Regions from separate parts of the Nocardioides sp. GCM10030259 genome, predicted to be linked through region 1. Evidence: predicted binding sites of a transcription regulator. Region 1 holds the regulator's gene; each other region holds the start of a gene.

Region 1 (10,241 bases):
TCGACGGCGACCAGGCCGACGACCTCGCCGACGCTGCCGACGCGCTGCGACAGGCGATGGCCGACGCGCGCCCGGGTCGCTTCGACGCGATTCCGCAGGCCCTCGGCGACGCGCTCGTGCTGGTCCGCGACGCGGCGCGAGCCTGCGTCTCGGCGTACCCCAAGGGCACCGAGAAGGACGACGACGGCGACGCCGGCCGCCAGCAGGCCAAGGGCGCCGTGCAAGAGGTGTTCGCGACCGCCGAGCGGATGGCCGCCGACCTCGACACCGACGTGCTGTGGCTCTCGGAGGGCACCGAGCGGATGCCGCCGCGGCTGTGCGTCGCGCCGCTCCAGGTCTGGGGCCCGATGCGCGACAAGCTGCTGTCGGAGAAGACCGTGGTCTTCACCTCCGCGACGCTGATGCTCGGCGGCGACTTCTCCTCGGTGGCGACCAGTGTCGGGCTCAAGCCGAGCGAGCGCGTCGCCGAAGGAGCGCCGGCCCCGGCCACCACCGGCGACGCGATGCCGTGGCGTGGCCTCGACGTCGGCAGCCCGTTCGACTACGGCAAGCAGGCGATCCTGTACGTCGCCCGCCACCTGCCGCCGCCCGGCCGCGACGGGATGGCGCCGGCCGTGCTCGACGAGATCGTCGAGCTGGTCGACGCGGCGGAGGGGCGCACCCTCGGGCTGTTCTCGAGCCGGCGCGCCGCCGAGGCCGCCGCCGAGGTCGTCCGTGAGCGGCTGCCGCACCTGACGACGCTGGCCCAGGGCGACGCGCAGCTGCCCGAGCTCGCGGCGCAGTTCGTCGGCGACCCCTACACCTGCCTCTTCGGCACGCTCAGCCTGTGGCAGGGCCTCGACGTACCCGGCGACACCTGCCAGCTGGTGCTCATCGACCGGATCCCGTTCCCGCGCCCCGACGACCCGCTGCTCAGCGCGCGCCAGAAGGCCGCCGACCAGGCCGGCGGCAACGGCTTCATGCAGGTCGCGGCCACCCACGCCGCGCTGCTGCTCGCCCAGGGCGCCGGCCGCCTGGTCCGCACCCACACCGACCGCGGCGTCGTCGCCGTGCTCGATCCGCGCCTCGCGACCGCCCGCTACGGCGGCTTCCTCAAGGCCAGCCTGCCGCCGATGTGGACCACCACCGACCCGGCGGTGGTGCGCCAGGCGCTGACCCGGCTCGCGAAGGGCTGAGCTACCGCACCGCGCGGATGCGGTACTTCATCTCCATCCGGTCGTCACGCGGGACGCCGCGGCAGGAGTACTCGATGCCGTTGACCTGACCCTGCCAGCACTTCGACCGGATGCTGGCGTTCGACATCGTCAGGTCGACGCGGCTGACCCGCTTCGCGCCGAAGCGGGTCTTGGCGGTGCCGACGCCGTCCTTGGACAGGCGGACCATCTCCCGGTGCGCGTTGCCCTTGGGGCCGTACCACGTGAGCACGGCGGCCGAGCCACGCTTCTTCCGGGGCAGGTCGACCTCGACGCGGAGCCGGTGCAGCCTCAGCTCCGCGGTCGGTCGCACGGCGATGGTCTTGCTGGCGAGGTGGTCGACGCGCGCCTGCTGCCACCCGGTGTCGTGGTTCTCGCGGGTGAACGTGATGCCGCGGGCGGGGGAGCGTCGGTACGACGCGCCCTCCTCGTAGGTGCGCTGCGGCCGCCGGTTCGCGTCGGCGAACCTTGCGTACGCGCGCCGCAGGTCGGTGCCCCGGCTCTTCAGCTCCTGCGCGACCGCCTTGATGGAGTAGCTGTCCGGCCCTCCGGCGGCGCCGTCGACGCGCTCCCACATCTTCCGCACGATCGTGGGCATCCCGCCCTGCGCCTTGGGATAGCGCTCGCTGAGGTAGCGGAAGAAGAACCACTCGCCGTACTGCCGCAGCGCGTCGCCGAACTGGTCCAGCGGCTGCCCGGGCTGGCGCAGCGGGCTGACGTCGAGGTACTGGAGGTTGTCGTTGATCCGGTCGTAGACCTCGTCCTCGGCCCAGACCGCCGTGGCCTCCATGAACCAGGCGTCCTCGTTGTAGTCGTAGGCGAACTGCACGGCGTGGAAGAGCTCGTGCGCCGCGGTGACCTTGAGGTTGGCGGTGGGGGTGCGGGGGAACTCGGAGAAGGTGTGGTTGAAGGCGCAGTACGCCGGGGCGTCGTAGGGCCCCGCGGGCGCCGGGTCGACGTCGGTGTCGCAGTAGCCGTAGAGGCCGGGCTGGTCGAAGTCGACGAGGTAGACGTCGAAGAGGTTGGTGCCGCCGCCGACCTTGTCGCCGGTGCCGTCCGGCTTCGGCGCGCGGTAGCCGGCGGCGGCGTACGTCGACAGCACGTGGTTGACGACCTTGCCGACCTTCTTCACCCACTGCGGGGTGATGGCGGTGTTGGTGGACTTCCAGTGCACCCGCACCGCGCCGAAGTCCTGAGCGGCGTTGGCCGCCGGACGACGGGTCGCGCGTCGCGCCGCCGCGCGGTCGGCGGCGGACAGGTCGTCCATGCGCAGCCGCAGGTCGCGCAGCGCCAGCGTGAGGTCGCGCCCCTCCTGCTCCGTGCTCGCCTGCTCGCGGCTCAGGCCCGGTGCCTGCGGGGCGAGCAGCTCCTGCACCTGGTCGAGTGCGGCCGCGGCGGCGTCGGTGGACTCGGCGGGCACGCCCTGCTCGGACGTCGCGGGGTCCGGGTTCCCGGTCGCGCCGGCGGGCTCGGCGAGCGTCAGTGCCACCAGCAGCACACACGTCGCCGGCAGGAGTCGTCGGCCGAGAGGGAAGCGCATGGGCCCTACTGTCCCCGACCGCGCCAAGATTTGCCCAACCGACCGCGTGTCGAACCGCACTACAGGAGGCTGCGGCCGTCGAAGCCGCCTTGCGGGGAGCCGACGCCGAAGTACGCCGCGAGCGTCGGCGCGACGTCGACGGTCCGGGCGATGCGGGTGCTCGCCCGGCCACGGCGTACGACGGGATGGCCGCCGGCCAGGAAGAACGGGATCGCCCGGGTGGCGGGGTGCCCGTGGTTGCCGGGGATCGGGTTGTCGGTGAGCGGCGAGGGATCGCTGAACCGCCAGCCGGCACGGCAGTAGACGACCACGTCACCGGCCTCCGGACCGAGCCGCAGCGACCGCTCGCGGCGGTCGTGGGCCTCGAGCACCCCGGGCTGGGCCCGCGCGACCGCCAGCATCCGCCCCACGGCCTCGTCGTGCTGGTCGGTCGGGCCGGTCCAGTAGAGGAGGTCGGCGCCGCCGTTGTCGGCGATCTGCACCTGCCCGGCCAGCAGCGGGTCGGCGTCGAGCGCCCTCGCCAGGCTGACGACCTTGTCGGGCGTCGACCAGTCCATCGAGTGGTCGGCGAGCACGATCAGCAGGGCGTCGTCCCACTTGCCCTGCTCCTGCAGCGCATCGACGAACCGGCCGATGTGCGCGTCGGTGTCGGCCAGTGCGAGGCGGCGCGCCAGCCGCAGCGTCGTGCCGGACAGGTCGGCGTGGCCGAAGCGGTCGATGTCGCCGAGGTTGACGAACATCAGGTCGGGGTCGAGCTCCTCGAGCATCGTCAGCGCGGCCTGCATCGTGAACAGGTCGGGCGCGTGCCCGGTGACGGGCAGCGAGGGCTGCGGCTCCCAGCGGTGGGTGGCCCGCTCGCCGAAGATGCCGTGGAGGTAGTCCTTCGACAGCACGGTGCCGGTGGTGCGGCCGCGCCGGTTGAGCCGCTCGATGAGCGTCTCGCAGCGGATGTCTGTCGGCTGGTCCAGGTCGCGCACCTCGCCGAGCGCCCGGTCGTAGACGGAGTTGGCGGGCACGCCGCTGCGGTCCGGTCGCACCCCGGTCATCATCATCACGTGGTTGGGGATCGTCTCCATCACCGGCAGTGACCGGGCCCGCGGGAAGCGGAGGCCGCCGTCGCGCAGCGCCGCCAGCCGCGGCGTCAGCCCGCTGTCGAGCTCGTCGTGACGACAGCCGTCGATGACGACGACGTACGCCCGCCGACGGGTGCCGGCAGCGGCGCGCGCGACGCCCGGGACCGATGAGAAGACCAGGCCCGCGGCGCCGGTCTTGAGGAAGGTACGGCGCGTGGTCGTCACAGCGGCCCCCCGACCTGCTCGACCCGGCCGGTGCCGGTGCGCGTCCGGTAGGAGACGGACCACGTGATCGGGGTGGCGTGGTCGGCGCGGTCGCCGATGACGTACCAGTCCATCTGCGCGCGGGTCGCGGTCACGTCGAGCACCGAGAAGCCGTGGCTGTCGAAGTCGAGGTGGCGGATGTGCCGGTTGGCGGCCTTGATGACGTTCTCGACCGCCACGCTCGTCGTCCGCGCCGGGGAGCCGGTGATGTCCTTGAGGTTGTTGGAGGTCACCGACGCGCAGACGAACTCGACGCCGGCGGAGTCGCCGAGTGGGTACGTGGAGGCGTCGTACGGCAGCTCGCACGCCCAGCCCGAGTGGATGTCGCCGGTGATGAAGAGCGCGTCGCTGACCTGGTGGTCCCGGATGTGCTCGAGCACCCGGCGGCGGTCGTGGGTGTAGCCGTCCCACTGGTCGACGTTGTAGGCGACGCCGTCGCGCGGCAGCAGGCCGGTGACCTCGTTGACCGGGTCGACGAGGTCGTGCGGGAGCGAGCCGAGCTCAACCGGCGCGATCATCACCGGGTTGCCGATCACCTTCCACTGAGCAGCGTCCGACGACAGGCCCTGCTTGAGCCACTCCAGCTGTTCGGCGCCGGCGATCGTGCGGTCGGGCGAGTCGACCCGGTGACCGGGGACCTCGAGCTGGCCGTCCCGGTAGGTGCGCAGGTCGAGCATGCTCAGCTCGAGCAGCCGGCCGAACCGGAACCGGCGGAAGAGCCGTGTGCCGTCGCCGAGCCGGGCGGTGCCGTCCATCCGGACCGGCATCCACTCGTCGTACGCCCGGTGCGCCCGGGCTCGGCGGCGCCGGTAGTCGCCCTCGCCCAGGTCGGGGTTGTGGTTCTCGGCGCCGTCGCGCCACTGGTCGTTGGTGACCTCGTGGTCGTCCCAGGTGATGATCCACGGGTACTTCGCGTGCAGGTCCTGGAGGTCGGCGTCCTCCTTGTACTGCGCGTGCCGCTGGCGGTAGTCGGCCAGCGAGAGCATCTCGTGGGCCGGCACGTGCGGCCGGATGTCGACGTCGTTGGCGCCATAGCCGTACTGGCCCGGGCCGTACTCGTAGAGGTAGTCGCCGAGGTGCACGATCGCGTGCAGGTCGTCGCGCGCGGCCAGGCCGCGATAGGCGCTGAACCAGCCGGCCTGGAGGTTGGCGCACGACACGACCCCGAAGCGGATGTTCGCCGGATCGCTGTCAACCGCGGGCGCCGTGCGGGTGCGGCCGACGCGGCTGGTCTCGCCGTCGAGGCGGAAGCGGTAGCGGTACGCCGTGTCCGCCGCCAGCCCGGTCACGTCGACCTTCACGGTGTGGTCGCGGTCGGGTCCGGTCGTGGCGCGCCCACGTCGTACGACGCGGCGGAAGCGTTCGTCGGTCGCGACCTCCCAGTGCACGGTGACCGTCGGGCCGCGGCCCGAGCCCGGGGTGCTGGCCGCCGTCGGCGTCACGCGGGTCCAGATGACGACGGCGCGGGGGAGCGGGTCGCCGGAGGCGACGCCGTGGCGGAAGCGCGCAGCCGCAGCGACGGAGTCAGCGCCGGGCGCGAGAGCGACGGCGCCGATCGCGCCGGTGGTCGCGAGGACGGCGCGACGCGGGAGGAGAGGCGTTGTCACGCCTCACTCAACGACCGCCGTCCCCCCGGGTTCTGCTCGTTCACCTGTTGTTCGTCGGGGCCATCGCAGGGGCACCCGGCCAAGCGCCATCGCGACCACCCAGGCCAGGAGCACGATCATCCAGCCGACGAGGGCGTCGATGACCCAGTGGTTGCCGGTGCCGACGATGACGATGCCGGTGCCGATGGCGTAGACCCAACCGAGCACCCGGACCCACTTGCGGGTCGCGTAGACGTGCAGCGCCAGCGCCACCCACAGCGCCCAGCCGGCGTGCAGGGAGGGGAACGCCGCGAGCTCGTTGGTCAGCCCGCCGACGCCGCGCGGCGCGGACGCGTCGGCGCCCCACCACCCGTCCGCCGCGTGCAGGCTGAGCACGTCGACGTACCCGCTGATGAACCGCGGCGGCGCGGTCGGCATGAACAGGTAGGCGACCAGGCCCGCCAGCGTCGCGATCACCAGGGCGCGGCGGGCTGGTCCATAGCGGTCGGTGCCCAGGCGCCAGAGCCAGATGAGGACACCGGCGGTCACGATGTAGTGGAAGGTGGCGTACCAGTAGCTGCCCACCAGCCCGATCACGCGGTAGTCGCTGAAGAGCTGGTTGAGCGGGACCTCCCACTCGATGCCGAGCAGCTTCTCGATGTGCAACAGGTCGTTGGCGCGGTCGAGGGCCGGCTTCATCGATGTGTCGGCGAGCAGGCGGGCGAGGCTGTAGAGGACCCAGAGCCCGAGGATCAGGGCCAGCTCGAGGAGGCCGCGGGCCCAGATCGGGAGGGTCCGCGTGCGTGCCACCGCAGGCGCTGTCGTCACAGCACCAGCGTCCTCCATCATCCCTCCCCGTGCCCATCGGGTATTCACCCGATCAACCTCGGGGTCCGATCGGGTGATTCCCCGATGTTGTAGGGAATTCGACCTATCAGACCCGTCGCAGCACGGCGGTCACCTTGCCGAGGATGGTGGCGTTCGTGCCGTCGATGGGATCGTAGTTGGGGTTGTGCGGCAGCAGCCACACATTTCCGTCCTTGCGCTGCAGGGTCTTCACCGTGGCCTCGCCGTCGATGAGCGCCGCGACGATCTCTCCGTTGTCGGCGGTCTGCTCCTTTTTGATGACGACGTAGTCGCCGTCGCAGATGGCCGCCTCGATCATCGAGTCGCCGGAGACCTCGAGCAGGAAGAGCTCGCCGTCGCCCACCAGCTGCTTGGGCAGGGGGAAGACGTCCTCGTAGCGCTCCTCCGCGAGGATCGGCCCGCCGGCGGCGATCCGGCCGACGAGCGGGACGTACGACGCTGCGGGCACGCTGTCGCCGAGACCCGTCTCGTCGTACGTCGACTCCTCGGCGGTGCCCAGGGAACGGCGGGCCGCCATCACCTCGGGGAGGAAGACCTCGAGGGCGCGCGGCCGGTGGGGGTCGCGCTTGAGGTAGCCCTTCTCCTCGAGGACCTTGAGCTGGTGGGCGACGCTGGAGGAGCTGGTCAGCCCGACCGCCTCGCCGATCTCGCGCATGCTCGGCGGGTAGCCCCGCTTCTCGATCGAGTCCTTGATCGTCGCGAGGACACGCTGCTGTCGCGGGGTGAGCCCGGTCGCGTCGGCCGGGCCGTCGGGCAGCTCGCGGACCGTCATCTTGCCGGGCGTCTTCCCGGCCATCTTCTTCCCTGCCGTCTTCGCCATGGGCTCACGGTAGTCCTCCCCGCCGCCGGGTTCAAACATCTGTTCGAACCGCGTGTCGGTGCCCGAGGGGATTCGAGGTGATCGAACAAATGTTCGGCGAAGGCCTTGTGTCGTTCGAACACGTGCTCTAACGTCGTACACATGTTCGATCGAACGGCTGATCGAGTGGGTGGTCCGGACCGGTCCCGAGGGACTGTCGGTGGTCGCCACTAGAACTGCTCTCGACGACACAGAGACCCGAGGTCCCGGAGGCGGGACCACTTCCCCAGGAGGTCACCAGATGAGCACCATGACGATCGACCAGATGTTCCACAGCCGGCCCGCCGCGCGTCCGCGCAGCACGGTCCGCCTGACCCGGCGCGGCCGCGCCGTCGTGGTCCTCCTCGCGCTCGTCGCCGTGCTCGCCGTCGGCGTCGCCCTGGCCGGCGGCTCGGTCGCCACCCGCGACTCCGGCACGCCGGAGCCCACCGCCGTGGTGCAGGTCGGCCCGGGCGACACCCTGTGGGAGATCGCCTCCGCGGCCGCCACCGACGGCGACGTCCGCTCGATGATCGAGCGGATCGAGAAGCTCAACGCGCTCGACTCCGGGATGCTCGTCGCCGGCCAGCGGCTGCTGGTCCCGGTCGAGTGAGTCCGATCGACTGATCCCGCACAGACCACCGGGTCACACACTTCGCCGGCCGCTTCGACCCCGGCCGGCGATAACCGGGGAAGCGAGGGGCGGAGCCTTGGCCGGCTCCGCCCCTCGAGGTCATTTCGGGGCCGGTGTCCCTACGCTGCCGCCATGGCCGGCTACTCCGGCACCCCGCTGCTGCGCAAGCTGGGCGTCAAGGACGAGCACGTGGTGCTGCTCGACGGCGCGCCCGACGGGTTCGAGCTCGGGACGACCGGCGCCCACGTCGTACGCCGCCTGCCGGGTCGGCCCGACAGCCTCGACGTGACCCTGACCTTCCACACCAGGCGCGCGGCGCTCGAGGCGCGGCTGCCGGTGCTGTTCGAGCGGACCCGGACCGCCGGCATGGTCTGGGTGTGCTGGCCCAAGCAGGCGGCGCAGCGGGCGCTCGGCATCGACAGCGACCTCGGTGACGGCGTCGTCCGCGAGTTCGGCCTCCGGCTGGGCTGGGTGGACGTGAAGGTGGCGGCCGTCGACGACACCTGGTCGGGGCTGAAGTTCGTGCGCCGGCTCGCGGACCGCTGAGACGTCGCTACCGCGCCGCGCGCCGCCCGCCGATCGGCCGCGGCGGCTCGTCGTCGGAGCCGCCGTCGGTCTCGGTCGACTCTGCCGAGCCGCGCGGCGTGGGGGGTCTGCTGATGCCGAGGCGCCGGGTCAGCAACGCCACCAGCATCAGCCCGAAGAAGAGGCAGGCCACCGCGCCGACCGACGCGATCGCCAGGAACCACCACGCGCGGGCGTCCCCGCCGCGGGCGGTCGCGCCGAAGTCGATGGCGGCGTACACCAGGTAGCCCCAGGCCAGGACGCAGGCGGTGATGCCCAGGGCGAGCAGCAGCAGGGCGGGCTGGAACCTGCGCCTGCGGCGGGGTCCGCGGCGGGACCCCGCCCGCTTCCCACCCGTCGCACCCGTCACACGGACATTGTGTCCGATGCGCGGCGAACCGGGCATGGAACACCGGTCAGGCGGCGTGCGCCACGCTCAGCTGGTTGCGCATCCGCGCGATCATCCGGGTCAGCAGCCGGGAGACCTGCATCTGGGTCACGCCGATCTCCCTGCCGATCTCGGCCTGCGTGCAGCCGCGGAAGAAGCGCATCTCGACGATCTTGCGCTCGCGCGGCGTGAGCTGGGCGAGGACGGGGGCGAGCAGGGCGCGCGCCTCGGCGACGTCGAAGCCGGCGTCGTCGTGGCCCAGGCGCCGGGAGAGCGCCTCGTCGTCGTCGCTGGTCGTCGCGTCCAGGGAGACCGGCGCGAAGCAGCCGTTGGCGCCGAGCGCCTCGACCACCAGCTCGAGGTCGACGTCGAGGTGGGCAGCGATCTCGGAGGGGCGCGGTGCCCGGCCCAGCTGCTGGGTCAGCTCGCCCTCGCAGCCGAGGATCTTGGTCTGGGTCTCCTGGATGGAGCGCGGGGGACGCACCGTCCAGCCCAGGTCGCGGAAGTGCCGGCGCACCTCGCCGCGGATGGTGGGGATGGCGAAGCTGAGGAAGTCGTGACCGCGGTCGGGGTCGAAGCCCCGGACGGCCTTGACCAGCCCGACGTACGCGACCTGCTCGAGGTCCTCGGTGGCGATGCCACGGTTGCGGAATCGGCGGGTCGCGTCGGCAGCGACGCGCATGTTGATGCGGACGACCTCCTCCTCGATCCGCTCGCGGTCCGCGGGGTTCTCCGCGCGCTCGGCGAACAGACGGGTGGTGGCGTCAGAACGGCTCTCATGCAGTACGGCGATCGGTTGAATCGACATCGGCGATGACCTCGTTCGTTGTGTCCAGTTGTGCGGCCAGGGGGATGTGTGGCTTCTCAGTCCCCTGCCCGAAAGTCGTCAAACGTCAAACCACCCCATCGGGTGAACGTGGTGTGTCGCGGGCCCGCGCCACGCCCGGCGCCACGCCGACACGCAGCCGGTCTGGAGAGGTCTTGACAGGGCATTTCTCGGCTCTGACCTGCGACTTTGCCGCGCGGCCGCGGCAACCCGCGAGAACGCCCTCCGCGTCACTTGCGCCACCTGTCACCGGGGCGTACGGTTACCACTACATCTAGTAGTTACAACGGTGTAGTTATCCACATCTAGTTCACAGCGGATGGCGGATGACCCACAGCGAACTGCTTGTTCTACACAGGAGAACGTCTGTTCTCCACAGCTTCGGGAGGAGGGCCTCATGCACTGTCCGTACTGCCGCAACACCGACACCAGGGTCCTCGACTCCAGGGTGGCCGACGACGGCGGCTC
Region 2 (10,241 bases), on a different contig from region 1:
CCAGACCCGGACGGAGTCGCCGGGGTCGGTGCCGCGCACGACGCCGCGCATCTGGTGGTAGTAGACGGACGCAGGGTCGTACCGCGTGCCGCCCTCCCACTCCGACGTCCGCGCGGTGTGCTCCCGTCCGCCGTTGATACGCCAGTGCAGCGTCACCCGTCCGAGGCTCCGCTTGGCCAGCACGGCGACCGGCTGCGGGTCGCCGTACGACTTGGTGAAGCTCAGCTGGACACCCGGGTTGCTGCGCTTGTAGGGGTCCTCGCTGTCGATGTAGAAGGGCTTGGTCTCGATGCCGGTGACGGTCTCCGGGTCGTCCGGGTCCTGCGCCGAGTCGGCCACGGACTGGGCGAACGGCAGGTTGCGCTCGAACTCCTCCTGCACCAGGGCCTCGTCGTCCGGGAACACGAAGCCGCAGCCGTCGCAGCCCTCCGACAGCTCCGGGGTCCAGGCCAGCGCGCCCGTCTCCGCGTGGGCGTAGTCGGTGGTCTCACCGTTGGTGACGTAGAGGACGTCGGAGCTCAGGCCCGGGTGGAAGTCGGCGATCGCCGGGTCGTCGAGGTTGCCCGACATCGCGTAGTAGATCGGGTCGTCGGCGCTCGGCGTCCCCGTCTGCCAGCCCTCCGCGTAGAGCAGCCACTGGCCGTTGGAGTGGTAGTTGACCTGGAAGGAGAACCCGATCCGGTCGAGCAGCCCGGCCAGCGCCCGCGTCTCGGGCTCGGACCTCGGCGCCGGACCGCGGTAGGTACCGCTGGAGGGGATGGACGAGGAGCCCTCCTCGTCCCAGCCCCAGTGGCTGGGGTAGTTGCGGTTGGGGTCGACGCCGTCGCCGCCGTCGACCTCGCCGTTGCCGTTGTTGTCGCGCAGGTTCTTGCGCCACAGGCGCTCGTTGTCGAACGTGTACTGGTAGCCGTCGGGGTTGGCGACGGGGACGAACCACAGCTCGGTCGACTTGAGCAGCTTGCGGATCGAGCGGTCGTTGTCGCGCCATCCGTCGATGTAGTGGTTCATCAGGCGCCGGACCACCTCGGTGGCGATCCACTCGCGAGCGTGCTGCGTGCCGCTGTAGAGGACCGCGGGCTTGCGGCCGTCCTTCTGGCCGCGCGCGCCCTCGGTCACCTTGACCGCCAGGATCTCGCGACCCTGCGCGGTCCGGCCGAGCACCACCAGCTTGACGAGCTGGGGGTTCTGGCGCGCCGCGGCGTAGAGCTGGTCGCGGATGCCGCCCTGCTCGTCGTACGACCGCCAGACGTTGAAGCCGCTGACGGCCTGCGCGGCCGCGAACTGACGGACCGTCTGGCCGCCCTTGACCCGCGTGAGCTTCAGGTCGATGCCCTGGCTCCGGAGCCGTTCGGCGTCCGCCTGGTCGAGGACCATGTCGAGCTGTACGCCGGACGCGACGCGTCGCTGGCCGCTCACGTCGACCCCCGCCTCGGTGACCACCGGCATCTCGGCCGGCCTCACCGTCGCGGTGTAGACGTCCAGCTGGTCCGGGTCCCTGCCTGCGTTGGCCGTCGGTGTTGCGGTGGCGGTGCTCAGTCCCGCGGCGAGCGCCGCGATGACGGTGAAGACAAGGGCTACGACCAACGAGCGACGCATGGTTCGACCTCCCGGGCAGGTGTCACAGTGGACTCACTGTGACATTGCCCACACCGGGCCGCAATCGTCGATTCTCGTGGACTTCCGATCAGGCGGCGAGCTGGGCGGTGCCGGGAGCGGCGGGCGGCACGCAGCCACAGGTGTCGCTGCAGGCCAGGTAGGTGTGCGTGGCGTGGCCGCAGCGGGCGCACGGAAGGTCGTGCGACAGGTGCTGCTGGTTGCTCTGGGGGGTGTCCCACATGACGGCGCCTCCTCGCTGCCGAATCGTGCTCTCACTGACTCCACGAACCACGGAGCCTGAATTCGACATCGGCCGCAGAGCTTCGTTCCTGAAGGGCTGGGCCGTGGGAGGTGCCCGGATCAGCAGCGCACCAGCACGTCCCGGGTGAGGTCGGCGATGCTGGCGTAGCCGTTGAGGCCCATCGTCAGGTCGGTCTCGGCGAGCAGGCAGGACAGCACGAACTCGACGCCGGCGGTGCCGCCGAGGACCGCGCCGTACCCGTAGGGACGGCCGATGCCGACGGCCGTGGCGCCGAGGGCCAGCGCCTTGACGACATCGGCGCCGGAGCGGACGCCGGAGTCGAAGACGACCGGCATCCCGTCGGCCGCGTCCACCACCGCGGGGAGCAGGTCGAGCGCCGGGGCGCTCGCCGCCTGGCGGCCGCCGTGGTTGGAGCAGTAGATGCCGTCGACGCCCTCGTCGCGAGCGCGGCGTACGTCGTCGGGGTGGCAGATGCCCTTGAGCAGCAGCGGCAGGTCGGTCAGGTCGCGCAGCCACGCGAGGTCGTCCCAGCTCAACGTCGGGCTGCCGAACATCAGCGCCCAGGCGAGGGCGGCGGCGCCGGGGTCCTCCTCGGGCGGGGTGGCGAGCCGGGAGCGGAAGACCGGGTCGGAGAAGTAGTTGGCAAGGCAGTAGCCGCGCAGCTGCGGGAACGTCGCGTGCTGCAGGTCGCGCGGCCGATAGCCCAGCGTCCACGTGTCGAGGGTGACCACGAGGCCCCGGAAGCCCGCGGCCTCGGCGCGGCGTACGAGGCTCTCGGCGACCTCGCGGTCGTTGGGCGTGTAGAGCTGGAAGAAGCCCGGGGTGTCGCCGAGCGCAGCGGCGACGTCCTCCATCGGATCCTGCATCAGCGTCGACGCGACCATCGGGACGCCGGAGCTCGCGGACGCCGCCGCCACGGCGAGGTCGCCGTGCTCGTCGTCGGTCATCACGCCGAGCACGCCGATCGGCGACATCAGCAGCGGCGACGGCAGGGTGTGGCCGAAGAGCTCGACGGACAGGTCGCGCTCGGCGGCTCCCACCAGCATCCGCGGCACGATCCCCCAGCGGCCGAAGGCCTCGACGTTCCCGCGCTGGGTGTGCTCGTCGCCAGCGCCGCCCGCGACGTAGTCCCAGAGGCGGTGCTCCATCTTCTCCTGCGCGGCCTTCTCGAGCCCGGCGAAGGTGAGCGGGTACGCCGGCACCTCGCCGCCCAGGCCCGCGAAGTAGAGACCGATCTGGAAGTCCGCGTAGTTCGCCATGCGCGTATCCAACTACGTCGGCAGCTCGTCGGCGCGCTCCGCGACGAGATCCGCGGGCGCGGTGAGCCGCCATGCCTCGAAGGTCAGCTCGCCGAGCTCGTCGCGCTCGACCCCCTCCAGGTGGACCACGACCCAGCCGAAGGCGCCCGCGGTGAACTGCACCTCGAAGACCTCGGGCCGCTCGGCCACCAGTGCCAGCTGCTCCGCCAGCGTCTGCTTGAGGCCGACCGTGCTGGTGCGCGGCCAGAGGTAGCCGAACGTGTGACCGGCCACCTCGTAGCGCGTCCACCGGTCGGTCGGGTGGTCGCCGACGGCAGGCAGCTGGGCGATCAGCTCGAGGAAGTCGGGGATCGCGCAGGGCACCACCGGATCATCGCAGGCGGCTACTCTCCGTCCGTGGGCATGCACACGAAGCGGCTGCTGAACCGCGGCGCTCTCGCCGGCTGGCGCTGGCTCGACCGCCTCGGCGAGATCACGCCGGGCACGCGGGCGGCCGAGGAGTTCGGCTCCTTCGGTGCCGACACCAGCATCGGCTTCCCGTCGGCGACGCTCATGGGTACGTCGTCGATCCACCTCGGGACGGGCACGCTCGTCGGGCGGCACGTGACGCTTTCGGTCGGCTACGGACCCGGCGACCCGGGCATCCCCGAGCGCGGCCTGGTCATCGGCGACCGCTGCGTGATCGGCGCGCGGTGCAGCCTGGTCGCGCACGCCTCGATCGACGTCGGCGACGACGTGTGGTTCGGCCAGGACGTCTTCGTGTGCGACGCCAGCCACGGCTACCAGGACCCGCACCTGCCGATCGGCGAGCAGTTCGGCGCCCACCAGCCGGTCCGGATCGGGTCGGGCTCATGGATCGGCCACGGCGCGATCATCCTGCCCGGCGCGACGATCGGCCGGAACGTCGTCGTCGCGGCCGGCTCGGTCGTGCGCGGCGAGGTCGCCGACCACACGGTCGTCGGCGGTGCCCCCGCCCGGTTGATCCGTCATCTGGAGCCGGGCGTCGGCTGGGTCGGCACCCGCGGCGACGTACGCCCGGTGCTGCGTGGCCACTTCGGCGGCGCCGAGGAGACGGGCTTCGCGTCGGCGTGACCCCGGGCATGGTTGTTGCCCCACCGGCGGTGCCGGTGGGGTGGGGGTCAGCGGGTTCGTCGGCGTTGGTGGGTGTGGTCGACCAGGTAGGTCCGTCCTGAGGGTGATGTCCACTCTAAGGACGTGCGGGTCAGGCGCCGATAGGTCCAGAACCCCAATGTCTTGAGTCGGTGGTGCAGGCGACACAACGGGGCGAGGTTCCACGACGTCGTCTTCCCGCCGTCAGGGTTGTCGGGGTCGAACGGGATGATGTGGTCGAGGTCGCAGCCGCGGGCGTGGCGGCCGCAGCCGGGGAACACGCAGGTGGGGCAGGTCAGGACGGCTTGGTCGCGCTGCCGCGGGGTGGGCCGGTAGGTCTCGGTGCCGATCTCGAGGTCCAGGTCGAGCACCGGCCGGACGGTGATCTTGGTGGCGGACTGGGTGCACCACTCCGCCACCTGCTCCAGGGTGGTGGCGCCGAGGCGCTCGACGTCCACGATCCCGTGTCGATCCTCGGGCGTGTAGTGGGCGTAGACCACGATCTCTTTTGTCGGGCTGGCAGCGCCGGTGCCGGTGGTGGGGGTGAGGCGGCCCAGGGCGAGGGCGCGGCGCTCATCCAGGGTGAGGTCGGGGTGCTCGTCGGCGAGCTCGCCGGCTTTGGCCTGGACGGTGGCCTCGAAGGCGAGGGCGTCGGGGTAGTCCAGCAGCCCGAAGAACGGGACCCGCCCGCCGTAGAGGTGGGCGTCGTGGAACCGCACCTGGACGTGCGGGGCGTTGTGGGGCTCCAGGCGGGTGTCCTCGGCGTGCTCGGGGTCGGCCTCGGCCGCCGCGGCCTCGACGGCCCGTTCGATCTGCGCGAACGAGCACGAGCCCAGGATCGGTGCGAGCTCGGCGTCGACCTGCGCCGCCGCCGCGGCGGTGAGGCGGTGGGTGCGGTCGGTGACCCGACGCACCTTCCACACCGGCACCTGCCCGCTGATCGTGCGGACGTAGATGTCGGGGAGCCGGTGCTTGGCCTCCACCGCCGACCCGATCAGTGCGCGGCCCTGGAAGGTGGACAGCCCGCAGGCGGCGGCGAACTCCGCGACCGCGAACTCCGCCATCTGCGGGGCACCCTCACCGGCGATGGTCAGCGGCTGGTCGCCGTACATGATCAGCACCCCGGCCTCGTCCACGATCTCATCGACCAGGTCCTCGACCGGCGCGGGATGCGCCTCCGCCCAGGCCGCCGCGAGCTCGAACCTGCGCGCCGCGGCGAGGGTCTCAGCGCGGGTGGCCTCTGCGGCAGCATCCAGCACACCGTCGAGCACGGGGGCCGACGTCGTCGTGAGCTGCTCCAGGGCCATGTCTCATTCTACATCGATTCGCACACATGTTCTATAGATTTGGCCGGGCGACGAAGGAGCACCGGAGACGTGCCGCGAGCCCGTGAGCCTGGGTCGCGGCACGTCTCCGTCACCCGTGCTGCGCTGCGGTGGCCGCAGCCAGGCCCGACCTTGGCCTCTCCGCTGAGACCCCCTGGCCTTCACTCCGCTGTGGCGGCGCAGTGGTCTGCGGCGGCCCGATGCGCCGAAGCGGTCACGTACCTGACGTAGTCGGCCTGGATTGCGGCCCACGGGTCGTACGCGGCGTGCTCACGCCGGTCATCCGCGTAGGCTGCCCGGACGGCCGCGCGGGCGACGTGGTCGCGGGCCATCTGCGCCTTGCGCATGGCAACGACCTGGCCGACGTCGATCTCGTCCACCGCTGCCGGGCGGCCTGCGCCATGGTCAGCCTTCGTGGCCTGTGCCGGAGTGGCCCACGCTCCGCCGATGCAGATCGCGGCCGCCATTGCGGTGATGAAGCTCTTGGTGTGGTTGGTGTTCATGGTCCTTCTCCTTGCCTTGGATGGACCACCACCGTCAGAGCCTCGATCTCCCTCCTTCCGGTGCCTGACAAAACCTTCCAACGCGAGCATCCTGAACGCAGGCGGTCACGTTGTGGGAGGCACAGCAGGAGGCCCCGGTGGGAGGACTTGCACGCCCGGAGCTGCCGCCGGGCGCCCAGCGCGACCTGGTCGACGCACTTCATGCCCTGCACCACGAGGCCGGCTGGCCGAGCCTGCGGACACTGGCCGGGCAGGCGGGTTGCTCGCACACGACCATCTCGGTGACCTTCTCCTCGCCCAAGCTCCCGACTTGGGGAGTACTGGAGCTGGTCGTCGAGGCGATGGGGGGTGACGTCGCCAAGTTCCACAGGTTGTGGCTGGCAGCGAGCAACCCCGCTGGACCATCAATGCAGAACCCTCCCCGGATCGCCGGTCGGGAGACCGAGCTCGCGGCGGTACGGAGACACCTCCACACGGGAACCGGCATGCTGCTGGTGATCGGTGAGGCCGGCGTCGGGAAGACCCGGCTCGTCGACACGGCCCGCGCCACCGCGGATGTCGTGGTCGCTCGCGGCGCCGGCTTGCCGCTGTCCAGCGAAGTGCCGTTCCTTCCCGTGACCGGCGTTCTCCAGGCACTGCATCGGGCTGCGCCGTTGACCGACGTCATCACGGAGTGCCCGTCGTACGTGCGGGGCACGATCGGTTCCCTTCTCCCCGAGGTCAGCATTGACGAGGCGCCCAAGGGACTGGAGACCTCGGCCCGGCCGCGGCTGTTCAGCGCGGTGCATACGGTGCTGGAGGCAGCGGTGGCACGCCGACGAATGGCGGTGTTGATCGACGACCTCCACTGGGCCGACAGCGACACGCTCGACCTGCTCGAGCACCTGCTGGGCGCCGGGATCAACGCCCCGGTGCTCGGCACGTTCCGTCTCGATGACCCCGCGATCCCTGATCCGGTGCTGGCGTGGGCCGCGCGTGTGCGGCGACTGCCGAACGTCGACACCCTGGACCTACCGCCGCTGACACGCGACGAGACCGCTGACCAGATGCGGATGCTCCCGGCACCGCATCCGCGCACTGACGAAGAAGTCGACCGCATCTACGCCCGCAGCCGGGGCCTACCGCTGTTCACCGAGCAACTCGCCGTCGACGCGAACGGTCCGATGCCCCGCCTCCTCGACGACGTGCTCGGACAGCGGGTGGCCGACCTACCGGCCGCCGAGCAGCAGGTCGCCAGCACTCTCGCCGTGGCAGACCGAGGGCTCCCGATCGACGTCCTGCTCCCCGTGAGCGGGATGGCGGCCGACGCCCTCACGCCCGCACTGCGCGGCCTTGACCGGCGCCGGCTCCTGGCCGATGGCGACGATGAGGCCGTCGCCCTGCGACACCCGTTGCTGGCCGAGGCCGTCAGGCGTCGGCTGGTCCCGGGGGAGGCGACCGAGCTGCACTGCAAGCTGGCCCTCGCGCTCGCAGCCTGCGGAGAGCCCGCAGAGGTTGCCGCCCACTGGCAGGCGGCCGGCGACGCCACGGAGGAGCTCGGCTGGCGTATCCGGGCAGCCCGGTCGGCCCAGGAACGGATCGCGGTCGAGGAGGAAGCCCGGCAATGGCGTCGCGCCCTCGAGCTGTGGGCCGATGGGGGCGACCTGGACGAGAACGCTGGGCTGCGTCGGATCGACGCCGAGATCGCCCTCGTCGACGCCCTCCTGTACTCCGGACAGATCGAGCTTGCGTGGGAAGTCATACAACCAGTGCTCGACCGCGTCGACGAGCTGCCCACGCTCGTGGCCGCGGAGGTGCTGTACCGAGCGGCCGGCTACGAGACGGAGCTCGTCGACGGCCCCGTGCCAGTCGAGCGAGCTGCGACCGCGGTAGCGCTCTTCGAAACCGCGCCTCCCGGACGGAGCCTGGTGCGCGCGCTGCTCCAGTATGCGAACTGCCTGCACCTCGCCGGCCGGGCCGCCGAGGTGCGGGACGTCGACCGGCGCCGCGTGGCCGTGTGTCGGTCGATCGACGACCCGATGGAGCTTCGCCGGGCGCTGACGGTACAGGCGATCCACCTGGCCGACCGCGGATCGCTGAGTGAGATCCGCGAGCTCCTCGACGAAGCCCACCGCATCGTGCCGTCCCCGCCCGATCCGATCGGCGACACGTGGCTCGGTGGGATCGAGACCGACCTCGTCCTCAAGTTCGGCGGCGGGACGACGGCCCTGGTCGCAGCCGGTCGCGACGCGCTCGCCGCGGCCGACGAGTGGGCACTCGATACCTACGTCGCGGCCGCGGTCCGGTACAACATCGCCCTCGGCTGGCTGCGCGCCGGCCACCTGGTGGAGGCCGCGGCGATGGTCGACGGCAGAACCCAGGGACCGCCGACCCACGACAAGACGCCCCTCCACGAGGTCCGGGTCGCGCTCGACGCCGTCCGCGGCAGACGGGAGGAGGCCGCCCAAAGGCTGAGCGCCGTGATGTCCCAGATCGGCGCGGCGAGGCTCGACCCAGAGTTCAATGCCGTCGTGACAGAGTGCGAGCTCTGGTCGGGACGCGCTCACGATGCCTACGACCGACTGAGCGAGTCGCTCCAGTCCGAGAGTGGTCGCGTCCACGCGATCATGGCCGGCGAATGCCAGGTCCTCGCGGTCCGGGCGGCCGCGGACCTCGCGGAGGAAGACCCAGCGCGACGCGCCACGCTGCGCCGCCGTGTGACAGACCTCCTCGACCGCGACGACCCCACCGACGTCGCGAGCCAGGCGCAGCAGGCGTACCGGTGCGCGAGGGCCGCCGAGCTCTCCCGCCTCGCGGGTGATCCACGTGTCGATCTGTGGGCCTCGGCGGCTCGGGAGTGGAGCCGGATCGGGCGGCCGTTCGACGCGGCGTACTGCAGTTGGCGCGGCGCTCAGGTCGCTCTCCTGACCGGACAAGGCTCAGTCGCGCTGCGCCTGCTGCGCCGCGCCGCCCGTGAAGCCCGCGACCATGTGCCACTCTCCGCAGCCATCGCCGAGACCGCAGCAAGAGGCCACAGCTCTACTGCAGCGCGCTGAGCACGCCCGCAGTGAGGAACCCGAGGACGGTGAGCAGGCCGGCGACGCGACCGGCGCGCTCGTAGGACTCCGGCACCATCGAGTCCGCCAGCATGGTGAGGACCGCGCCGCCGGCGAAGGCGCTGGCGAGCTCGCCCGCCCGGGCCACCTGGTCGGCGACGAGGAAGCCCGCCAGTGAGGCGAGGCCGCAGACGACGGTCAGCGAGGTCCACATCAGGGTGACCCGCCGCTCGGAGACGCCGGCGCGGCGGAGGTCGACGGTGCCGGCGAGTCCTTCGGGGATGTTGGAGAGCAGCACCGCGGCGAGGAACGCCACGCTGATCGAGCCTCCGAGGGCGAGGCCGAGCCCGAGGATGAACGACTCCGGGATGCCGTCGAGGAGAGCACCGAGGAACAGCGCGGTCCCCGACCCGCCGCCGCGGTCGACCAGCCTGGCGCCGGCGTAGTAGACGAGGGCGCCGAGGAGGAACGCGGCACCGACCTCCCAGCCGAGCTGGAGGTTGGACTCCGGGATCAGCTCGTAGCCGATCGCGCTGATCAGGGTGCCGGAGCCGAACGCCATCATCAGTCCGACCGTGCGCGACGACCTTCCCAGTGGCGACGCCAGCAGCTGGCCGACGAGGAGCGAGCCCCCGCCGAGCAGTCCCCACAGGAGTGCCTCGGTCACACCTGCCCCGGCACCTCGATCTCGCCGGTGTAGATCGGCGAGTCCTTCCGGGAGAGCAGCTCGCGCCGCTCCTCGGGCGTCATCGCCTCGACCTGCGCGCGCACGTCGGACGGGAAGCCGCTGACCTCCGGCGCCTCGTCGACCGGCACGACCGTGTGCACGATCCGGTCGTCGTACACATGCACCATCGTCATCGCCTGGTGGCCGTCGACGCCGGAGACGAAGCGCTCCAGTGGCGCCGGGTCGGAGGTGTAGCAGGTCGCGGACGCGACGGAGACGGGGATGCCGGCGAAGGTGGAGTACGTCGAGTAGTGGAAGTGCCCACCGAGGATGCAGCGCACGTCGGTGCCCCGGACGACCTCGGCGAGCCGCTCCTGCTCGATTAGCTCGATGACCTCGGCCGCCGGCATCATCGGGATCGGGATCGGCGGGTGGTGCAGGGCGAGCAGCGTGCCGTACGGCGCGGGTGTAGCGAGCACGTCGG
Region 3 (10,241 bases), on a different contig from region 1:
CCCCGAGGGCACGCCCGACGCCGTACCCTTCGCCGAGCTCGAGGCCGCCGACCCGGCGCCGATCGAGCCGCGCGCCGACGACGACCTCGCCGCGCTGCTCTACACGGGCGGCACCACCGGGCGCGCCAAGGGCGTGATGCTCAGCCACCTCGGGCTCTGGGAGGCCGGCAGCGGGATCGCCGCGGTCGGGCGCACGATGTCGTCGACCCGGTCACTGCTGCCGCTGCCGCTCTCGCACGCCTACGGGCTGATCGTCGTGATCGGCGGGATGCACTCCGACCGGCAGCAGGTGGCGGTGCTGCAGCGGTGGTTCGACCCGCAGGGCTGGCTGGAGCTCGTGCAGGAGCACCGGCTCGAGTCCAGCCCGGTGGTGCCGTCGATGCTGCAGATGCTGCTCGACCTGCCGCACGCCGACTACGACCTCAGCTCGCTGGAGTCCTTCGGCTCCGGTGGCGCGCCGCTGCTCCCCGCGCTGCGCGAGCGGGTGGAGAAGACGTTCGGCGTGACGATCCTCGAGGGCTACGGGTGCACCGAGTCGAGCGCCGTGATCTCGGCCTCGACGGTGACCGAGAACCGGCCCGGCAGCGTCGGCAAGCCGCTGCCGCACCACGAGGTGGCGATCATGGACCCCCTGGGCGAGCGGCTCGCCGCCGGCGAGGAGGGCGAGATCTGCGTCCGCGGCTCCGGCGTGATGCTCGGCTACTGGAACGACCCCGAGCAGACCGCCGCCACGGTCGTCGACGGCTGGCTGCACACCGGTGACGTCGGCCGCTTCGACGAGGACGGCTACCTCTACGTCGTGGACCGGGTGAAGGACCTGATCATCCGCGGCGGCTTCAACGTCTTCCCGCGCGACGTCGAGGACGCCCTCATCGAGCACCCGGCAGTCTCGGCCGCGGCCGTGGTCGGCAAGCCGGACGAGAAGAGTGGCGAGGAGGTCGTCGCGGTCGTCGCGCTGCACCCGGGCTCGACCGCGACACCGGAAGAGCTGATGGAGCACGCCAGGGCCCGCCTGGCGCGCTACAAGTACCCCCGCGAGGTCCTGATCGTCGACAGCGTCCCGCTCACGAGCGTGGGCAAGACCGATCGGAAGGCCGTGCGGGCGATGGTGAGGTGACGCCCATGACCACAGCGAGTAGCGAGCGACCGTTCGAGATCACGGGGTTCTGCCACCTGGCGCTGGTGAGCTCCGACATGCAGCGCACCGTCGACTTCTACCAGGGCGTGCTGGGACTGCCGCTGGTCAAGACGCTGGAGCTGCCGGAGGGGGGTGGCCAGCACTTCTTCTTCGAGGTGGCGCCCGGTTCGTACCTCGCGTTCTTCTGGTTCCCCGACGCGCCGGACCCGGCGCCGGGCATCGCGTCGGCCGCCGACCTGCCCGGCTACGGCGAGATCGTGAGCGCGGTCGCGTCGATGAACCACGTCGCCCTGACCATCCCGGCGGACCGGTTCGACGAGTACAAGGCCAGGCTCGAGGAGGCCGGCGTACGCACCGGATTCATCCTCAACCACGACGACAGCGAGTGGGGCGTCGCGGCCGAGATGCACCCCGGCGTCTTCATCCGGTCGCTGTACTTCTTCGACCCCGACGGCATCCTGCTCGAGTTCGCGGCGTGGACCCGCGAGATCGGGCCGGACGAGGCCCGGCACGAGCCGCGCACGGCGGCCGACCGGCGGGTCGCCACCTGATGCCCCGGCTCCGCCAGGTCCCGCGCGCCGACGACAACGCACCGATCGTCACGACCATGTACGACCACGTCTTCGGCAAGGGCCGCGACCCGGTCGCCGAACCGGGCACCGCCGACGGCACGCCGGGGGACTGGTGGACGGTGATGGCCCTGGTGCCGGACGTGCTCGACCACGCCGTCCGGGGGTTCGCGCTCTATCGCTCCGACCGGCGGATGCTCGACCCGGTGCTGCGCGAGCTCGGCCAGACCCGCGTCGGCTGGACGGTCGGCAGCCAGTTCGTCTTCTCCCAGCACTGCAAGGCGTTGCGGGCCCTCGACGTCGACGAGGAGAAGATCGCGGCGATCCCCGGATGGCAGGTGTCCGACCGCTTCGACGAGGCCGAGCGCGCCGTGCTCGCGTACGCCGACGCGCTGGTCCACGACGGGGGCCGGGTCGCCGACGAGGTCTTCGAGCGGCTGCGCCAGCACCTGACCGACGAGCAGGTCCTCGAGCTCACCTACATCACCGCGCTCTACCAGATGCACGCGGTGATGAGCCGCGCGCTGCGCACCGAGCTCGACGACTCGTGAGCGACGCGTACGACCGGCCGGACCCGGTCGAGCTCGTCGACGCCGTGCGCGAGTTCCTCGACGGTGCCGGCGACGGCGCCCGGGACCGGCTGCACCGGCGGGTGGCGAGCAACGTGCTGGCCACGGTGAGCCGCCAGCTCGCCGCCGCGCCCGCCGACGAGGCCGCGCACGCCGACCGGCTGGCGGCGCTCGGCGTACGCGACAACCGCGAGCTCGCCGTACTCGCAGCTCGGCTCGACGAGGACGCCCCCCTCTACGCAGAGCTCACGGCCGCCCTCGCCACCTGGGCACGGGCGAAGGTCGCCGTCAGCAACCCGCGCTACCTGGAGGAAGCATGAGCACCGAGCTGCGCGCCCGTGTCAAGGAGTTCATGGTCGACCTGGTCGAGCCGGCCGAGCCGGTGCTCGACGCCGGCGGCCCGGAGGCGGCCCGGGTGCTCGCGGACCTGCAGCAGCAGGCGAAGGACGCCGGCCTGTGGGCGATCGGCCATCCGGAGCACCTCGGGGGCGGCGGCCTGCCGTTCCTCGACTACGTGCACGTCAACGAGGTGCAGGGGCGCAGCGAGTACGGCCAGCTCGCGCTCGGCACGTTCACCCTCCAGGACTCGCTGATGCTCGACCGCCACGCCAGCGACGAGTGGCGCCACCGATACCTCGAGCCGATCGTGCGCGGTGAGTTCTGGCCGAGCTTCGCGATGACCGAGCCGGGCGTGGCCGGCTCCGACCCGACGCTGCTGCGGACGAGCGCGGTCGTCGACGGCGACGAGTGGGTCATCAACGGCCGCAAGTGGTTCACGACGGGCGCGCAGCAGGCGCGCTTCACCACCGTCATGGTGCGCACCGAGACCGAGGCGCCGGTGCACGAGTCGTTCTCGCTGATCATCGTGCCGACCGACCACCCCGGCTACCGGATCGTCCGCGACACTCCCGTGCTCGGCATGGCCTCCGACCACTGCGAGGTCGCGTACGACGACGTACGGGTGCCCCTCGGCAACACGCTCGGGCCGCGCGGAGCCGGCTTCCGGATCGCCCAGGAGCGCCTCGGCCCCGGCCGGATCTTCCACGCGATGCGCTGGCTCGGCCAGGCCCAGCGCGCCTTCGACCTGATGTGCCGGCGCCTCAACGAGCGCGAGGCGCACGGCTCGCGCCTGGCCGACAAGCAGCTGATGCAGCAGCACGTCTTCGACTCGTGGACCGACATCCAGTCCGCCCGCCTGATGACGCTGGCCGCCGCCCGCCGGATGGACGCCGGAGACCAGGCCCGCGTGGAGATCGGCGCCCTCAAGGTCGCCGGCGCACGCACCCTGCACCGCGTCGTCGACCGCGCCCTCCAGGTCCACGGCGCCGAGGGGCTCACCGACGACACCCCGCTCAGCCGGATGTACCGCAACGCCCGCCTCGCGCGCTTCTACGACGGCCCCGACGAGGTGCACGTGCAGTCCGTCGCCAAGCGCCTGCTGCGCAGCTACGACGGCGGCGAGGGGTGGGACTTCGGCGAGCGCTGACACGGCTTGGGCTCTGGTGCAGGATGGGCTGATGGCCCAGCTCGGTGACGCCAGCCGCGCGGCTCGACGAGCCGCGACGCTCGCGCTGGCCGCGTGCCTGCTCACGTCCTGCGCCGGCTCGGAGCCGCGGGAGGCGGAGCCCCGGTCGCGGGCGTCGGAGGCAACGCCGTCTACGCCGGCGTCCCCGACGCCGACGACGGACAAGGCCTCGACCCTCGCCGACCGGCTCGAGGGTGCCGCGGCGACCATCAGGGACCGTGAGGCGACGAGGGCCGACGTCCGGCGCGCGGCGGAGTTCCACCAGCTGGCCGTCCGTGCGCTGGTGACCGCCCGAACCGCCTTCGTCCGAAGGGTCGTCGCCCGCCTCGACCCGTCGACGGCCCGAGACGTCCGCAGCGACCTCCGGGCCGGCTCGCTCCTCTACTCGATGACCGAGCCGCAACCCCGCCTGCCGCGCTGGCGGATCGTCGCCCCACCGCCGCCGTCGGAGCTGCGCGGATACTACCGGCAGGCGCAGCGCCGTACCGGAGTGCCGTGGAACTACCTCGCCGCCATCCACCTGGTCGAGACCCGGATGGGCCGCATCCGCGGCACCAGCACGGCGGGTGCGCAGGGACCGATGCAGTTCCTGCCGTCGACGTGGAAGATCTACGGGGCCGGAGGCGACATCAACGACCCGCAGGACGCGATCCTCGCCGCCGCCCGGCTCCTGAGGAGCAACGGGGCTCCGGGCGACATGGCCGAGGCGCTGTGGCACTACAACCCGTCCGACAACTACGTCGGCGCGGTGTCGGCCTACGCGCGCACGATGCAGCGATCGGAGATCACCTATCGCGGCTACTGGCACTGGCGCGTGCTGTACCGCCACGTGCGCGCGACCTACGTGCTGCCTGTGGGGTATCCGGTGAAACGGCCTATTGCCGTCGAGTGAATCTGACGTCGCCGTTGGGGAGTCGTTCGGTCTGGTAGCGGTGGTCGTGGGCGGTGTGGTGGTGGCGGTTGCAGAGGAGTTGGGCGTTGTCGAGGTCGGTGGTGCCGCCGTGGGTCCAGGGGAGCCGGTGGTGGGCTTCGCACCAGGTGCCGGGGATGTCGCAGCCTTCCTCACGGCAGGTGACATCGCGGAGCAGCAGCGCCTTGCGTTGGGCGGGGCTGAACAGTCGGCGGGTGCGGCCGAGGTCGAGGACCTCGGAGTCGGCGCCGAGGACGGCGGGGATGAGCTGGGCGGTGCAGGCGAGGCGTCGGGCCTGGGCAGCGGTGATCCGGCTCGGCTGGTCGGCGCCGGGGACGTGGCCGGTGCCGAGGAGGTCCGCGGTGGCTAGTTCCTTGCGGAGGTCCTCGAGGTCGATGGTGACGATGAGGGTGGTGGCGTCCCCGCCGTGGATCGGGAGCCGGGTGGGGTCGAGGGCCTCGAGGAGCTGGCAGAACGCCTGCCCGAGCCGACGCGGGTACGACAGCCGCTCGACCGGGTCACCGTCTTGGGGGCGCTGGCTCTTGCGGGGGTTGGTGTGCGCCTGGAGGTAGGCGGCGAGCCGGTCGGCGGTGGCGTCGGGCACGATCGCGGCGAGGCGGGTGGTGCCGTCGCCGCGGCGACGCAGGCTGAGCCGAGTCCTGGGCTGGGCGTGGGCCTCGAGGTCGGCCAGCCGCCGGGCTTCGGCGGCCTCGGCGATCTCGGGGGCGATCACGTCGAGGATCCGGGCGCCGAGCCGGGCCAGCGGGCGGGGCCCGAAGTCCGCGGCGTGTCCGACCAGGGTCTCCTCGGCCGACGCGAGGATGTCGGCCGGCACGTCGCCGGGCAGGGCGGCCAGGGCGCGGGCGATGACCTGGGCCTGGGCGAGGGTGGCGTCCCCGGCGCGGAGCGCGCCGCCGAGGACCGACCAGCGCCGGTCGACCGCGACGGCGAGGGCGAGGTCGGCGCGGGCGTCCTCGTGCCGGAGATGGGTCTGGGTCGCGAGCCACTCCGCGGACGTGTGGGCGGCGGTGGTCTCGGCGACGTCGCCGGCGTCGGCGTCGGCGAGGATCCGCAGCCGCAGCTCGGCCACCCGGGACTCGGTGCGCACGAGCTCGCGCAGCGCGGCCGCCTTCTCCGTCGTGGTCATGAAGGTCGGGTTCACGTCCGCGACTGTCTTGAGCGCCTCCTCGATGGAGGCGACCGCGGCGAGGACCGGGTGGGTCATCGACGACCTCCTCGGAGTGGGCACGACCTGTCATGGACTGGTCGTCGCTCCTGGAGGCCCGGTCTGCCCGGACTATCACGTCACCCTCGCGACTGGCGCTCATCCCCGATGCCCTGGACCCCGATCCGGTGGTCGGCGTCGTGGATGTAACGCTTGCGCCGAGCCTAGCATCTCGTGCTTAAATAGGAAAGAGTGTTCGAAGACTTGCTCTACCTCGGGGTGCCGACCCGCAGCCTCGCCGGCAACGGCAACTCCGCGCCAGCCGTACCGCCTTTGCTGCAAGACCGCGTCGACGCGAGCGGGCCCGCAGGGTGCTGGCAAGAGCTCAGCCGAGCAGCAGCATCACGTCGTACTCCGCCTCGGCGACCCGGCGCCCGACGGCGGCGAGCTCGACCGACCGCTCGGCGCCGGTGAGGTGGCGGCTGCCCTGGAAGAGGCAGATGACGCCCCAGCGCAGGCAGCCCATCACCTGCCACCAGCGCAGCCGGTCGGCGTCGACGGGGTCGCCGCCGGCGTCGACGTACGACGAGAGGAGCGAGGAGACCGATCCGCAGCCGGCGACCTCGGGCGCGTGCCCGAAGCGCCAGGCGCGCAGCGTCAGCCAGGCGAGGTCCTCGACGGGGTCGCCGAGGTGGGCGAGCTCCCAGTCGAGCACGGCCTCGACACCGGACGAGGAGACGATCAGGTTGCCGAGCCGGAAGTCGCCGTGCACCAGGCGCGGCGGGACGGGGGAGGGCCGGTGCCGGCGGAGCCAGGCTGCTGCGTACTCCAGGATCGGGTGGGGGTCCGGCTGGTCGGCGAGGATCCCGGTCCAGGAGTCGAGCTGGTCCTCGGTGGGCAGGGTGGGCAGCGCGGCCGGGGAGACCGTGTGCACGGCGGCGAGGATGCGGCCGCACTCGGCGGCGAACCCGTCCCGCACCGAGGCGAGCGCGGGGTCGCGCAGGATGCGCTGCGGCACCGACTCGCCGGCGACGTGCGACATCAGCACGTAGCCGTCGGCCAGCGGGCCGGGGCCACGGCCGTGGGCCAGCACGGCCGGGCTGGGTACGCCGTGCGCGCCGGCCACCTCCATCAGCGCCGCCTCGCGGAGCAGGGCGTCGCCGTCGAGGGAGCCGGGGGTGTTGAGCCGGAGCACCAGCGGCGACGAGGAGGGACGTGACAGGAGCCACGTCTCCCGGGACGCGCCGGCGGGGAGCCGCTGCGCCTCGCTCACGTCGTCGACGAGGCCGCCGGTGGCCGATCGGACCGCGGCCAGCAGGTCAGTCGCCTGGTCGGTCGGAGCAGTCGGCACGACAAGCACACTAGGCCAGTCAGGAATAGGGCACGAGGGTCGACCGGTTGCAGACTCGTGCCCGTGACGACGACCGCCCCGACCCCTGCCGCCGCGGACCAGTCGCCGGTCGGAACCCGTCACTACACGCTGGCGGTCCTCGCGCTCGCCCTCGGCGGCTTCGCGATCGGGACCACCGAGTTCGTCACCATGGGCCTGCTCCCGCAGGTCGCGGAGGGCGTGGGCGTCTCGATCCCGCACGCCGGCTCCTTCATCTCCGCCTACGCGCTGGGCGCCGTGGTCGGCGCGCCCCTGATCGCGATCTTCGGCGCGCGGCTCCCGCGACGCGCGCTGCTGGTCGGCCTGATGGCGGCGTACGCCGCGTTCAACGCGCTCAGCGCGGCTGCCGACAGCTTCGGTGTGCTGTTCGTCGCACGGTTCCTCGACGGGCTCCCGCACGGTGCCTACTTCGGCGTCGCCTCCCTGGTCGCGGCCGACCTCGCCGCCCCCGGACGCCGCGGCCGCGCGGTGGCGAGCGTGATGCTCGGCCTCTCGGTCGCGAACGTCGTCGGCGTGCCCGCCGCGACGTGGCTGGGCCAGCAGGTCGGCTGGCGCGCGGCGTACCTCGCGGCGGCCGGCCTCGCGCTCCTCACCGTGGTGATGGTGCTCGCAGTGGTGCCGCGGGTGCCCGGCAACCCCGAGGCCACCGGGCGCCGCGAGATGACCTTCTTCCGCAACGGCCAGGCGATGCTCACCCTGCTCGCGGGCGCGGTCGGCTTCGGTGGCCTGTTCGCGGTCTACTCCTACATCGCGCCGATCGTCACCGAGGTGAGCGGCCTGCCCGAGTCGGCGGTGCCGGTCTTCACCGCGGCGTTCGGCGTGGGCATGGTCGCCGGCACCTGGGTCGCCGGCCGGCTCGGCGAGTGGTCGGTGTTCCGGACCCTGATCGGGTCGGGCGTCGCGTCCGGGATCGTGATGCTGGCGGTGTGGGCGGCCGCGCCGTACGGCTGGTGGCTGCTGCCGATGGTCTTCCTGACCACGGCGACCGGCTCGGTGCTGGTCGTCAACCTGCAGCTGCGGCTGATGGCGGTCTCCGGCGAGGCGCAGACGCTCGGTGCTGCGATGAACCACTCGTCGCTCAACATCGCCAACGCGCTCGGCGCGTGGCTGGGCGGCCTCGTGATCGCCGCCGGCTACGGCTACCGCGCGCCGGCCCTCGTCGGCGCGCTGCTCTCGGTGGCCGGTATCGCGGTGCTGCTGTGGTCGGCCGCGGCCCACCGCCGCAGCGAGGAGCGCTCCTCCGGCAGCAGGTCGTAACCGACCAGGTCGACGGTCCGCCCGTCCCCGGTGCGTGCGGCGCGCCGCTGGACGCCGGTGCGCCGCATCCCGAGCGACTCGAGCACCCGGAGCGACGCCGCGTTGCCGGTGGCGGCGTACGCCGAGAGCCGGGCCAGGCCGAGCGTGTCGAACGCGTGGTCGACGACCAGCGCGCCGGCACGGGTCGTGAGGCGCCGCCCGCGGGCGTCCGGATGGGTCCAGTAGCCGAGCTCCGGGTCGTCGAAGCGGAAGATCCCGACCGCCCCGAGCAGGACGTCGTCGTGCCGCAGCGTGAACGCCCAGGCGTCGCCACCGTCGGCCCAGCCCCGCAGCACTCCGGCGTACGAGAAGCCCAGGCGCCACGCCGTACGCCGTGCCGCCCAGTCGCCCACCGGGACCCACCAGCCGACGCTGGTCGCCGTGCCGTCGCGGAACGCGGCGTCCAGCGCGGCCGCGAGGGCCACCTCGTCAGGCGCGGGCCCGCGCTCGACCTCGGCCCGACCCGGGCCCACCACTCGGAGCATGGTCCGAACCCTCCCAACCCCGCGCCCGTCGCCGCAATCGGATAGGCGAGAATGACCGCCATGTCCACCACGACCGCTCCCGAGGTCGCCGCGTCGGCGCAGGGCACGTCCACGTCCCGCCCGCGCGTGCTCTCCGGCATCCAGCCGACGGCCGACTCGTTCCACTTCGGCAACTACCTCGGCGCCCTGCGGCAGTGGGTGGACCTGCAGGAGGAGTACCAGCCCTTCTTCTTCATCGCGGACCTGCACGCGATCACGGTCGAGCAGGACCCGAAGGTGCTGCGGGAGCGCACCCTGCGCGCGGCCGCGCAGCTGCTCGCGATGGGCATCGACCCCGACCGCTCCGCGATCTTCGTGCAGTCGCAGGTGCCCGAGCACGCCCAGCTCGGCTGGGTGCTCCAGTGCCTGACCGGCTTCGGCGAGGCGCGCCGGATGACCCAGTTCAAGGACAAGTCCGCGAAGGGCGGCGAGGGCGCCGCCAGCGTCGGCCTCTTCACCTACCCGGTGCTCCAGGCGGCCGACATCCTGCTCTACCGGCCCCACTACGTGCCGGTCGGCGAGGACCAGCGTCAGCACCTCGAGCTGACCCGCGACCTCGCCCAGCGCTTCAACAGCCGCTACAAGAAGACGTTCCGCCTCCCGGAGCCGTACATCCTCAAGGCGACCGCGAAGATCACCGACCTGCAGGACCCGACCGCGAAGATGTCGAAGTCGGCCTCCTCGCCGTCCGGCATCGTCGAGATGCTCGACGACCCCAAGGTCTCCGCGAAGAAGATCCGCTCGGCGGTCACCGACTCCGGCTCGGAGATCAGGTTCGACCCGGAGACCAAGCCGGGCGTGAGCAACCTGCTCACGATCTACTCCGCGCTCACCGCGAAGCCGATCGTCGACCTCGAGGCGGAGTACGCCGGCCGCGGCTACGGCGACCTGAAGAAGGACCTCGCCGAGGTGGTGGTCGACTTCGTCACGCCGTTCCGCTCCCGCACGCTGGAGCTGCTCGAGGACCAGACCTATCTCTCCGACGTGCTCCGCCGCGGGGCAGAGCAGGCCCGGGCTGTGGCCACCGGGACGCTGCGCGACGTGTACCAGCGGGTCGGCTTCGTGGCGGCGGGCCAGTAGGGTCCGAGGATGCCGACGATTGGAGTGGCGGTCGCGATCCCGGAGCCCTGGGCGACCGAGCTGCAGGACTACCGG

Evidence for each region. Region 1 encodes LexA, which represses DNA repair genes until DNA is damaged. Its sites were predicted from a motif close to TCGAACANNTGTTCGA; they were not measured.
Region 2: the regulator LexA is predicted to act here: its motif matches at 5,553-5,568, upstream of ACFQQI_RS20370 (HNH endonuclease signature motif containing protein).
Region 3: the regulator LexA is predicted to act here: its motif matches at 6,133-6,148, upstream of ACFQQI_RS12925 (DUF222 domain-containing protein).

What each region holds. Positions count from the first base shown of each region.
Region 1 covers NZ_JBHTDF010000002.1:98,963-109,203, forward strand. The annotation lists gene ACFQQI_RS00795 (ATP-dependent DNA helicase) at 1-1,175, shown strand, start outside; gene ACFQQI_RS00800 (MXAN_6640 family putative metalloprotease) at 1,177-2,733, opposite strand; gene ACFQQI_RS00805 (alkaline phosphatase family protein) at 2,793-4,031, opposite strand; gene ACFQQI_RS00810 (alkaline phosphatase D family protein) at 4,028-5,677, opposite strand; gene ACFQQI_RS00815 (phosphatase PAP2 family protein) at 5,681-6,484, opposite strand; gene lexA (transcriptional repressor LexA) at 6,591-7,343, opposite strand; gene ACFQQI_RS00825 (LysM peptidoglycan-binding domain-containing protein) at 7,624-7,974, shown strand; gene ACFQQI_RS00830 (DUF3052 domain-containing protein) at 8,128-8,541, shown strand; gene ACFQQI_RS00835 (hypothetical protein) at 8,549-8,929, opposite strand; gene ACFQQI_RS00840 (SigB/SigF/SigG family RNA polymerase sigma factor) at 8,976-9,755, opposite strand; gene nrdR (transcriptional regulator NrdR) at 10,171-10,241, shown strand, end outside.
Region 2 covers NZ_JBHTDF010000025.1:187,016-197,256, reverse strand. The annotation lists gene ACFQQI_RS20395 (M14 family zinc carboxypeptidase) at 1-1,596, opposite strand, end outside; gene ACFQQI_RS20390 (hypothetical protein) at 1,685-1,837, opposite strand; gene ACFQQI_RS20385 (alpha-hydroxy-acid oxidizing protein) at 1,957-3,117, opposite strand; gene ACFQQI_RS20380 (MmcQ/YjbR family DNA-binding protein) at 3,130-3,480, opposite strand; gene ACFQQI_RS20375 (acyltransferase) at 3,520-4,209, shown strand; gene ACFQQI_RS20370 (HNH endonuclease signature motif containing protein) at 4,257-5,534, opposite strand; gene ACFQQI_RS20365 (hypothetical protein) at 5,714-6,055, opposite strand; gene ACFQQI_RS20360 (ATP-binding protein) at 6,397-9,090, shown strand; gene ACFQQI_RS20355 (ZIP family metal transporter) at 9,074-9,757, opposite strand; gene ACFQQI_RS20350 (metallophosphoesterase) at 9,754-10,241, opposite strand, start outside.
Region 3 covers NZ_JBHTDF010000016.1:102,936-113,176, reverse strand. The annotation lists gene ACFQQI_RS12955 (class I adenylate-forming enzyme family protein) at 1-1,117, shown strand, start outside; gene ACFQQI_RS12950 (VOC family protein) at 1,123-1,689, shown strand; gene ACFQQI_RS12945 (carboxymuconolactone decarboxylase family protein) at 1,689-2,258, shown strand; gene ACFQQI_RS12940 (DUF6285 domain-containing protein) at 2,255-2,596, shown strand; gene ACFQQI_RS12935 (acyl-CoA dehydrogenase family protein) at 2,593-3,762, shown strand; gene ACFQQI_RS12930 (transglycosylase SLT domain-containing protein) at 3,794-4,693, shown strand; gene ACFQQI_RS12925 (DUF222 domain-containing protein) at 4,677-5,936, opposite strand; gene ACFQQI_RS12920 (phosphotransferase family protein) at 6,262-7,227, opposite strand; gene ACFQQI_RS12915 (MFS transporter) at 7,291-8,523, shown strand; gene ACFQQI_RS12910 (GNAT family N-acetyltransferase) at 8,406-9,047, opposite strand; gene trpS (tryptophan--tRNA ligase) at 9,108-10,166, shown strand; gene ACFQQI_RS12900 (2'-5' RNA ligase family protein) at 10,176-10,241, shown strand, end outside.